DNA from 3 places in the Rhizobium sp. 01N424 genome. Region 1 is predicted to be linked to each of the others. Evidence: predicted binding sites of a transcription regulator. Region 1 holds the regulator's gene; each other region holds the start of a gene.
The links. Region 1 encodes LexA, which represses DNA repair genes until DNA is damaged. Its sites were predicted from a motif close to TGTTCNNNNTGTGTTCNG; they were not measured.
Positions count from the first base shown of each region.

Region 2: the regulator LexA is predicted to act here: its motif matches at 1,498-1,515, upstream of dnaE (DNA polymerase III subunit alpha).
Region 3: the regulator LexA is predicted to act here: its motif matches at 1,283-1,300, upstream of AC1DNK_RS23835 (ImuA family protein).

Region 1 covers NZ_JBFTRK010000007.1:96,060-99,337, forward strand. The annotation lists gene kdsA (3-deoxy-8-phosphooctulonate synthase) at 1-7, opposite strand, end outside; gene AC1DNK_RS18335 (VOC family protein) at 4-882, opposite strand; gene lexA (transcriptional repressor LexA) at 1,087-1,800, shown strand; gene AC1DNK_RS18345 (ComEC/Rec2 family competence protein) at 1,781-3,278, opposite strand, start outside.
Region 2 covers NZ_JBFTRK010000005.1:268,833-272,110, reverse strand. The annotation lists gene dnaE (DNA polymerase III subunit alpha) at 1-1,273, opposite strand, end outside; gene AC1DNK_RS16105 (hypothetical protein) at 1,577-2,152, shown strand; gene AC1DNK_RS16100 (DUF5680 domain-containing protein) at 2,220-2,684, shown strand; gene AC1DNK_RS16095 (ABC transporter ATP-binding protein) at 2,681-3,278, opposite strand, start outside.
Region 3 covers NZ_JBFTRK010000011.1:81,613-84,890, forward strand. The annotation lists gene dinB (DNA polymerase IV) at 1-849, opposite strand, end outside; gene AC1DNK_RS23830 (hypothetical protein) at 1,019-1,204, shown strand; gene AC1DNK_RS23835 (ImuA family protein) at 1,349-2,104, shown strand; gene AC1DNK_RS23840 (Y-family DNA polymerase) at 2,025-3,278, shown strand, end outside.

The sequences.
Region 1 (3,278 bases):
TTGTCATTGGGTCTCCTCGAAGGCAAAGATTGCGCCTTGTCCCGGCGCCGGCTTCACCAGCAGACGATTGTTCATACTGACATGGGTGATCCCGTTAGCAGCCAAATGCGCCGCTGTCACGGCCAGATCACCGACCGAAAACACGATTGCGCGCGCCCTGAGGCCGTTATCGGTGACAAGTGGCTCGGCATCGAAATAGGCCTCCATGCCCTCGCTCGAGAAGATGGAAAGTCTCCCGTTCGGCAATTCGAAGTATAGGCCGAGTGCCGCCTCCTTAGGCTCCACTCCACCGCTGGCCGTCTCCAGAAATTCGGCGAAGGCCTGCGGATCCTCAGCGCTCAGGGCAATCTCGCTGATGCCGGTGACGCCGTTTGCATGGGTTTCCAGTGCCTTGCGATCGGCCGGAAAGGCGTTGATCCGCTGGCAGGCGAAGAAGAAGACATCGGGTGCCCGGAGATCGGCGGCAAAGGCGAGCTTGAAGGCGCCTGTCGCCTGTGTTCCGTCGGGCATGACGATCGGCCGCGAGAATTCGACCATATCACCGCCGCTCAGCTGTGCGCCGTCATAGGAAGCCTTGTCCGCATCGGCATCATCGGTGCCGAAGACAACAGCCGAAAAGCCGTCATCGCCGCAGCGGAAGCGGAAGGCCTGATCGCGGGCGACGAAGCTGTTGCCCTTCGCGACGGCCGCGTCGCACTCCGCCTGGTTGGCGACACCGAGCGGTTCGAGATAGGTCCTGTCGGCAAGGAAGACGCAGGCATTCTCCGTTCCGAACGGATGACGGCCATCGGCCGCGACGGTGAAACCGAGACGGCCGAGTCGCTCGCGGGCAACATCTATATGGGTGACGGGCAGTACCAGATGATCGAGCGGATGCGTCATGGCGGTTCCCTCCGGTGAAGCCGGCAGAGATTTGCACTCCCTGCCCGGCAAAGCGCAAGCGTGGATCACCAATCCGGCAAATAAACTTTCAAAAACGACGAAAAATCATCGGAAGTTTTACCAATATTTAGGCACTTGCGGAACACATATGGAACATATAGTGTCCGTTCTGGCTTTGTTTCACGAATCTGGGGAAAGACTTCGATGCTGACGCGCAAACAACAGGAGCTTCTCCTCTTCATTCACGAGCGGATGAAAGAGTCCGGCGTACCGCCGTCCTTCGACGAAATGAAGGACGCGCTCGACCTGGCTTCCAAGTCGGGCATCCATCGCCTGATCACCGCGTTGGAAGAGCGCGGTTTCATTCGCCGCCTACCGAACAGGGCGCGCGCACTCGAGGTCATCAAGCTTCCGGAAGCCTACAGCCCGAGCATTCAGCCGCGCCGCGGATTCTCGCCGAGCGTCATCGAAGGCAGCCTCGGCAAGCCGCAGCCGGTCGCGCCGCCGAAGCCGGCGAACGAGGACAATCACACGTCGATCTCCGTGCCGGTCATGGGCCGGATCGCAGCCGGTGTGCCGATTTCGGCGATCCAGCAGAACACCCACGACATTACAGTTCCCGCCGACATGCTCGGAAACGGTGAGCACTATGCTCTTGAGGTCAAGGGCGACTCCATGATCGAGGCCGGCATCTTCGACGGCGACACGGTCATCATCCGCAACACCAATACCGCCAATGCCGGTGATATCGTCGTTGCGCTCGTCGATGACGAAGAGGCAACACTGAAGCGCTTCCGCCGCAAGGGCGCGTCCATTGCGCTCGAGGCCGCCAACCCGGCTTACGAAACCCGCATTTTTGGACCTGACCGCGTCAAGGTTCAGGGTAAGCTCGTCGGCCTTATCCGCCGCTATCACTGAGCGGTTCGCTTTCACCAAAAGCTCCACTGCGCCAGTCATAGGCGCGGTGGCGGGTCCAGGGACGATCGAGACCCTCGAATGATGTGGTGATTTCGGCGATCCCATTGGGGAAACGAAGCTCGACAGCGCCTGTCTTCCGCAGTGTCTCCCCGGTGAAAAGCAGGGCGCCTGAGCGGCAGGTATCGAAGCGCAGGCGAACCGGTGTGACGACGATATCGGATATGTCGCAGGCTGGGCCAAGGAACGCCGCATTCTCGATCACGGTCAGGATCGAACCGTTGTCGAGCTTCGCTGTACACCAGGCCTTTTTCACGCATGAGAAGCGCTCGCCCGTCGCACTGGCCTTGATCGCGTTCATGGTGTCGTTCTGCTGTGCCTCCGTCAGTTTCAGCCTTTCACCGCGCGGTGCGGTGGGAATATCCGGGAGCGCCGGGAACGCCGGTGACAGATGCTTATCGATCACCAGAGCGCGCCTCCATTGATCAAAGATGAAGCCCGGTGGCCGCTCGCGATTGGTGGCGAGGCCGTTGTCGCTGACGATGCCCGCCATGCTCCCGTCCTCGGCAATCACGATTTTCGGCGGCGGAGGACCTCCCAACATCGCGGCGGCTGTCGTCGATGCCATCAAGATCGCGGTGCCGAGATGGCGCATGCGGCTGCGCAGCAAAGTCAGCAGCAGGAAACCTGTCACCGCCGCGGGAAAGTACCAAGACGCCAGGCGCCCGACGCCGATATCGCCGCCCCATGAGGCAACCGTCCTGGCGATGGCGATCACCAGATCGAGCCCGAAACCCGTCACCTGCCACGCCCATGCATCGAGACCGAAGGGCATCAGCAGCATGGCAATGAGGCCGAACGGCATGATGATGAAGGAGATAATCGGCATTGCGGCGAGATTGGCTGGCAGGCCATAGGCCGTCAGCCGGTGGAAGTGCTCGACCGAGAACAATGCAGTCGAGAAGCCGCCGATGACGGAGGTCAGCAGGATGCCGCCGAAGAACGCGGCGGCGGAAGACAGCATCCTGACGGCGCGAAACTTTGCGAAGGGCCGGTCGCGCACCGGCCTCTCCTTCCAGAGCGCATAGCCCGCGACGAGGGCCAGTGTCGCGGCGAAGGACATCTGGAAGCTTGGCCCCATGATCTCCGAGGGTGAGAGGATAATGATCACCAGCGCCGACAGGGCGACGTTGCGCAGACTGATCGACGGCCGGTCGAAGAAGACCGCCGCCAGCATGATCGCCATCATGATGAAGGCGCGTTCGGCAGAGACAGCGAAGCCCGAGATCAGAAAATAGGCGGTGACGGCGGCAAGCGCACCGGCTGCGGCGATCTTCTTGACGGGATAGGCCTGGACGACAGCCGGAAACAGGCTGAGCACGCTGCGGAAGCCGACGAAGAAGATGCCTGCCGACAGCGCCATGTTGAGACCGGAAATGGCAATGATATGCGCAAGCCCGGATTGGCGCAGCGCCTCGGTC
Region 2 (3,278 bases), on a different contig from region 1:
AGTCGGGCATCGACACGCGGTCGGGATTGAGGAAGCGTTCGAACAGCAGCGAGAAGCGCAGCGGATCGACGTCGGTAATCGTCAGGGCGTAGGCAACCAGCGAGCCCGCACCGGAACCGCGGCCCGGGCCGACCGGGATGTCCTGCAGCTTGGCCCATTTGATGAAGTCGGCAACGATCAGGAAGTAGCCGGGAAACTTCATCTTCTCGATGACGCTGAGCTCGAATTCTAGCCGGTCGCGATAGTCCTTCTCCTCGTAGCCCGGCGACATCCCGAGCGTCGCCAGACGCATATCGAGGCCTTCGACGGCCTGGCGGCGCAATTCGCCGGATTCGGCGCGATCGGCTTCGTCGGCGCCGTCGCTGGCGCCGGTAAAGCGCGGCAGGATCGGCTTGCGGGTCTGCAGAACGAAGGAGCAGCGCCTTGCGATCTCCAGCGTGCTTTCCAGCGCCTCCGGCAGATCGGCAAACAGCTTGGCCATTTCCGCCCGGCTCTTCAGATAGTGATCCGGAGTCAGCCGGAAGCGGCTGTCGTCGGAGACGATGGCGTTGTGCGCCACGGCCATCAGGGCGTCATGCGCGTCATAGTCGTCGCGCGCCGGGAAGAAGGCCTCGTTGGTCGCCACCAGCGGCAGATCGTGCTCGTAGGCAAGGCCGATCATCTTCTGCTCGTGGCGCTTGTCATAGGTGCCGTGGCGCTGCAACTCGACATAGAGCCGGTCGCCGAACAACGCCTTGAGACGCCACAGGCGCGAAACCGCCGGCGCCATATGCCCCTGCTTCAGGGCCATATCGATGGGGCCGCCAAGCGAACCGGTGAGCGCGATCAGACCCTCGGTTCCGGCCTCCTCGAGCCAGGAGGCGCGGACGTGGACCGCCTGATTGTCTTCACCGCCGAGATAGGCGCGGCTCACCAGATCGACGAGGCGCTCGTAACCGGCAGCCGTTGCCGCCAGCACGACGATCGCGGGCAGTTTGCCCATCATCTGCTGGCCGCCGCGCTTTTCAACTTCCAGCCCATCTTCCATATCGACGGAGATCTGGCAGCCGATGATCGGCTGCAGCCCCTCGTCCATCGCCTTCTGGGCGAATTCGAGGGCGACGAAGAGATTGTTTGTATCGGTGATGGCAATCGCCGGCTGGCTGTCGCCCGAAGCCTTGTAGAGGATCTTCTTCAGCGGCAACGCACCCTCGAGCAGCGAATAGGCGGAGTGTACGCGCAGATGAACGAAACCCGGCGTCCCGCCGATAAATCCGCCCTCTGCATCCGCCATGACACGTCCCTTCAATCGCCCGTATGAATCGGTGCCATTGTCGGTCCTGGCCGTGGAGATGTCCAGAAGAAGTCCCTGCCCGGAACCGCATGGCAGCCATGCGGTCCCCTGAAAAATTACATCGCCATCAGGATCAGAGAGAAGCTGGCAACAAACATTGCGATGGAGGTGAATGCTGCGACGTCACGGATCATGTCAGTCATTTGGCTCTCCTTTACTCGTTATGTTTTTAGTTTGTTCCGCTATTGTTCCGTTGTCAACAGGATTGTTTTCTGTTTGGTTAACGCGGAACCGGAGAGAAACATGCGCCTGATCATCCTTACCGCCGCCCTGCTTTCGGCCCAGGCCGCTGTTGCCTCCGATGCTGGCCCCGCCCGCATCGTCGATGCGGCCGTGGGCGACTGGAACGGCGACGGCAAGCCTGATCTGGCAGTGCTTGCCGAGGCCGCGGCGGATGCCGAAGACGATCAGCTCGGCATCTACATCTATCTGCGCGACGACCACGATCTGCTGCGGCTTGCGGCCAGCGCACCCGGCAAGATCTGGGGCAGCACGGCCATCGACGGGATCTACGGCCAGGAGCCATCGATCAAGGCCGCCGGAAAATCGTCGATCGCCGTCCATTCGCAAAACAGCGCCATCGGCCGGGACCGCTGGGAACAGACGCTGACGCTCGCCTATCGCAACGGCCAGTTCGTCGTCGCCGGCTATACCTACAGCGATTACGATACGCTCGACCCGGATGCGGGCGGCACCTGTGACTACAATGCGCTGACGGGTAAATTGCAGAAAGGGGGCAAGGATCAGACATCGGAGCCCCGCGTTATCGCCATCACCGACTGGAAGGACGAAACCGGCCAGTCGATCTGCGGCAACTGACGCTTGTTCTCTTTTTGTTCTTTACAAATATCGTTGCGTCTGCGAGACATATCGCAGGAGGCGCGGCATGTATCTCACTCTCTTGAACGACTTCATCGTCGAGGCAAAATCGCAGGCCTATGTCGGCGGCGGGGCAAAGATCGCGGCCTGCCGGCCGGGATCGCAGGATATCGGCTATGAGCGCGGCGAATGGCGCTATCTCGACAGTTATTTCGGCGGCACCGATTTCGCCGGCCAGGAGACGGTCTGGCTGAACGGCGAGCCCGTCTGGGCGATGAACTACTTCGGCCATATCATCGAGCCGCGGCTGATCGACGGTAGCCGCGCCGGGGCCGTGATCAAGGCAGCGCTCTCGGCGCTTTATGGCGGTGAAAAACGCTTTCTCGGCGGCATGGAATACGACCACGAATTCGGCCTGTATATCGACCGAAGCGAGGGCGATTGCGGGCATTTCCGCGGCCTGGAGATGATCGTCGTCGAGGAACGGCGGGCTTACGAGCTCGATTATCGCGGCGGCCTGATCCGCCTTTAGAACTCGACGACCTTGCCGTCGGTGATCGTCACACGGCGGTCCATGCGGCGCGCAAGCTCGTGGTTATGCGTGGCGATCAGGGCCGCGAGGCCCGACTGGCGCACCAGCGCTTCCAGCGCATCGAAGACGTAGTTTGCCGTTTCCGGATCGAGATTGCCGGTCGGCTCGTCGGCGAGAAGCAGGCTCGGCGCGTTGGCAACGGCGCGGGCAATCGCCACTCGCTGCTGCTCGCCGCCGGACAGTTCGCCCGGTCGATGGGCGCCGCGATGGCCGATGCGCATGTATTCGAGGAGCTGCTGGGCGCGCACGGCAGCTTCCTTGCGCGCCAGGCCTGAGATCATCTGCGGCATCATGATGTTTTCCTGCGCCGAGAATTCCGGCAGCAGGTGATGAAACTGATAGACGAAGCCGATCTCGCTGCGGCGGATCGCGGTACGCTTGTCGTCGGAGAGCCCGTTGCAGGCATGGCCGTTGATGCTGACCTCGCCATCGTCAGGATGTTCCAGCAGACCTGCCAGATGCAGCAGCGTCGACTTGCCGGTACCCGACGGTGCGACGAGAGCGACGATTTCGCCGCTGTGCAGCGTGAAATCC
Region 3 (3,278 bases), on a different contig from region 1:
GCGCCAGACTTTGGCAATGAGCGGCATCATGCCATCCATTGCCGGGCCATAGGCATGAATGTCGGACGCGAACGTGTCCTCGGCGCCCACAGATTTGCGAACCCGATCAGGCTTGACCTGGCGGTCGTCGGTGCCGCGGGCAATCCCGTAGTAGTAGGGTCCTGATTTTCCGAAATGACTGACGAGAAACGCAAGATCCTTGCCTCTAAGATCTGCACCGGTCTCAATGCCGAGGCGCAGCATTTTCTCGGCTGTCGCCGGTCCGACGCCGTGGAACTTCTTCACTGGCAGCGCTGCCACAAAGCCCGGACCATTCTTCGGCGTGATAACTGCCTGTCCGTTTGGCTTGTTGAGGTCGCTCGCCATCTTAGCCAGGAATTTGTTGTAGGAAATGCCGGCTGACGCATTGAGCCCTGTCACCGCCTTGATCTTTTCACGGATTTCGAGCGCGATCTCGGTTGCGATTTCTATTCCCTTGAGATTTTCGGTGACGTCGAGATAAGCCTCATCCAGGGACAGTGGCTCGACCAGCGGCGTGTACTCGGAAAAGATCGCCCTGATATCGAGGGAGACCGACTTGTAGACGTCAAATCGCGGCTTGACGAAAACCAGATCCGGGCATTTTCGCTTGGCCGTCACGGATGGCATTGCCGAACGCACGCCGAACGCGCGTGCCTCATAGCTTGCGGCTGCGACGACGCCGCGGGCCTCAGCGCCACCAACGGCGATCGGCTTTCCACGAAGTTCGGGATTGTCGCGTTGTTCCACCGACGCATAGAAGGCATCCATGTCAACGTGAATGATCTTGCGCACTCGCTCTGCTGCGGGGTTGTCCGGTTCGGCACTCATCACTCATTCCACATCATGCGCCATCCACCAGCGGCTCGCATCAGGCCTCCCTGGTTTCCGGCTTCGCCGCCACATCGAGCTGGCACCTGTCTATCCCGTCGGCGGCATTCATTCTCTCGCATCCCAATGCCAGCCGGCGACGCAAGTTACGTATCGGGATTGCCGCGCCATGCCGCTGCACAACTGCCTTGCGATTCATCTCGTCACTGCGACCGCATGCCCGGCATGCGACAATGAGAACCTTGCATCGAACCTGACGGAGAATAATCCCATCTTTAAAGGAATTTTTTCTTATCTTTGTCATTTTGCCGATCTGTGGATGAGCTCTTTCTACCGCATTGATTTTGCTTCCTGATCGCGCGTCGAGCCGCTGTGGACGAATGTTGGACCACGAGTATCTGCCCAAACATGACGATTGACTCAAATGCCAATCAGGAACAAACAAGGAACATACTTGCTTTTGTGCAGAATGGAAACCCGCTTTTGACAGAGGTCAATTTTGGCGCACGGTGCCGCAAATCTCGTGATCTCCGAGCTTCGGGAACGCATTCAGCATCTCGAAGGTCCATCTTCGCGTCCGAAGCGGGTCCTACCCTTCGACATACCCGACATCGATGATCGCCTGCCAGGCGGAGGCTTGGCCTATGGCGCTCTGCATGAATTTGCCGGCGGCGGCGCGGGAACTGTCGACGGCGCGGCGGCGGCACTTTTCGTAGCTGGCATTGCTGCCCGCACCACGGGCCAGATTGTCTGGTGCCTTGCAAGACCGGACCTGTTTTTCCCTGCGCTGGCGCAGGCGGGCCTCCATCCGAAGCGGGTCGTTTTTGTCGAGTCCGCCAGCGAGGACGACGTCATCGCCAACATGGAGGAGGCCCTGGGCTATGGCGGTCTGGGTGCCGTGGTCGGCGAGCTGGTGCGGTTGCCGATGACCAAGTCGCGTCGCCTTCAGCTTGCCGCGGAGAAGTCTGGAACCATGGGGCTGATCGTCAGGCGCTGGCGACGACAGACAGAAGCCAGGGACTTCGGCCAGCCGACGGCTTCGGCCACGCGGTGGCGGGTGAGTGTCACTCCGAGCGAGGAGCTTCCTGTGCAAGGCGTCGGTCGAGCACAGTGGCGGTTAGAGCTTATAAGAGTGAAAGCGGGCGAGTGCGCTGAGTATTTCGTAGGAGCGTGTGATGCCAAGGGTCGTATCAATCTATCTTCCGGAGCTGGCGACGGACAGGATCAGGCGAGCCGATCCTTCTATTCCCGTTGAGCAGGCCATCGCCGTGATCGCCCGCAGTGGGTCGAAAAGGTGGGTATCGGGCGCCGATGCTGCAGCCAGGAAATCGGGCGTCCGTGTCGGTATGCCTGCTGCCAAGGCCCAGGCGATCTTTCATGGGTTGATGCTGGTCGACGCCGATCCGGTGGCCGACGCAGCGGCACTCAAACGGATCACCCTCTGGGCCTTGGGCCAGTATTCGCCGCTCGTCGCTGTCGATGCCCCTGACGGGATCATCATGGACACCGAGGGGGCCGATCATCTTCAGGGCGGGGAGCCGTTGATGGTCTCCGGGATCGCCAACCGTTTCCGCGCCAAAAAGCTGTCGGCCCGCGTTGCTATTGCCGACACGTGGGGGGCGGCACACGCCTGCGCCCGGGCAACTCGGCAGGAGAGCGTGATCGTACCAGTGGGCGAGACCGTACGTGCCGTCGAGAAGCTGCCGCTCTCAATGCTGCGGCTCTCGTCCAAGATCGTCGGCGACCTTCACACGCTTGGCTTCAAGACGATCGGAGAGCTGTCGGCAACACCTCGTGCGCCGCTCGCCCTTCGTTTCGGTCCTGAGATCGGCCGCCGGCTCGACCAGATGTTCGGACGCATCGCAGAGCCAATCGAGCCTATCCGAGCCGCTGAGCTGATCGAGGTCAGCCGTGTGTTTGCCGAGCCCATCGGGGCCGCCGAGACGATCGACAAATACGTCGGCTATTTGATCATCCGCCTGGTGGCTGAACTTCAGCGCCATGGCCTTGGTGTTCGCCGCGCCGATCTGATTATCGAAAAGGTCGACGGCACTCGCCAAGCCGTTCGTTCCGGAACGGCAAAGCCGTCGCGTGATGTCGTTTGGCTGAAGAAGCTCTTTCGCGACCGCACTGAGACAATCGAGCCGGGTTTCGGAATTGAGAAGCTGACCCTGGTGGCCGTCAGGGCAGAACCTTTCGAAGAGTTTCAAAAGGTCTCCGCACTGGTCGAGGAGGAGACGCCCGATATCACGCCGCTGATTGACATCTTCGGCAATCGCGGCCAGCGGGTCTATCGCGTCGCTCCTGTTGCCTCCGACGTTCCCGAGCGAAGTGTCGCGCGGATCGCGGCGGCAGCCGCAATCTCGGACGAGACCTGGGTGCATCACTGGCCTCGGCCGGTCCGACTGCTGGCACAACCCGACCGGATC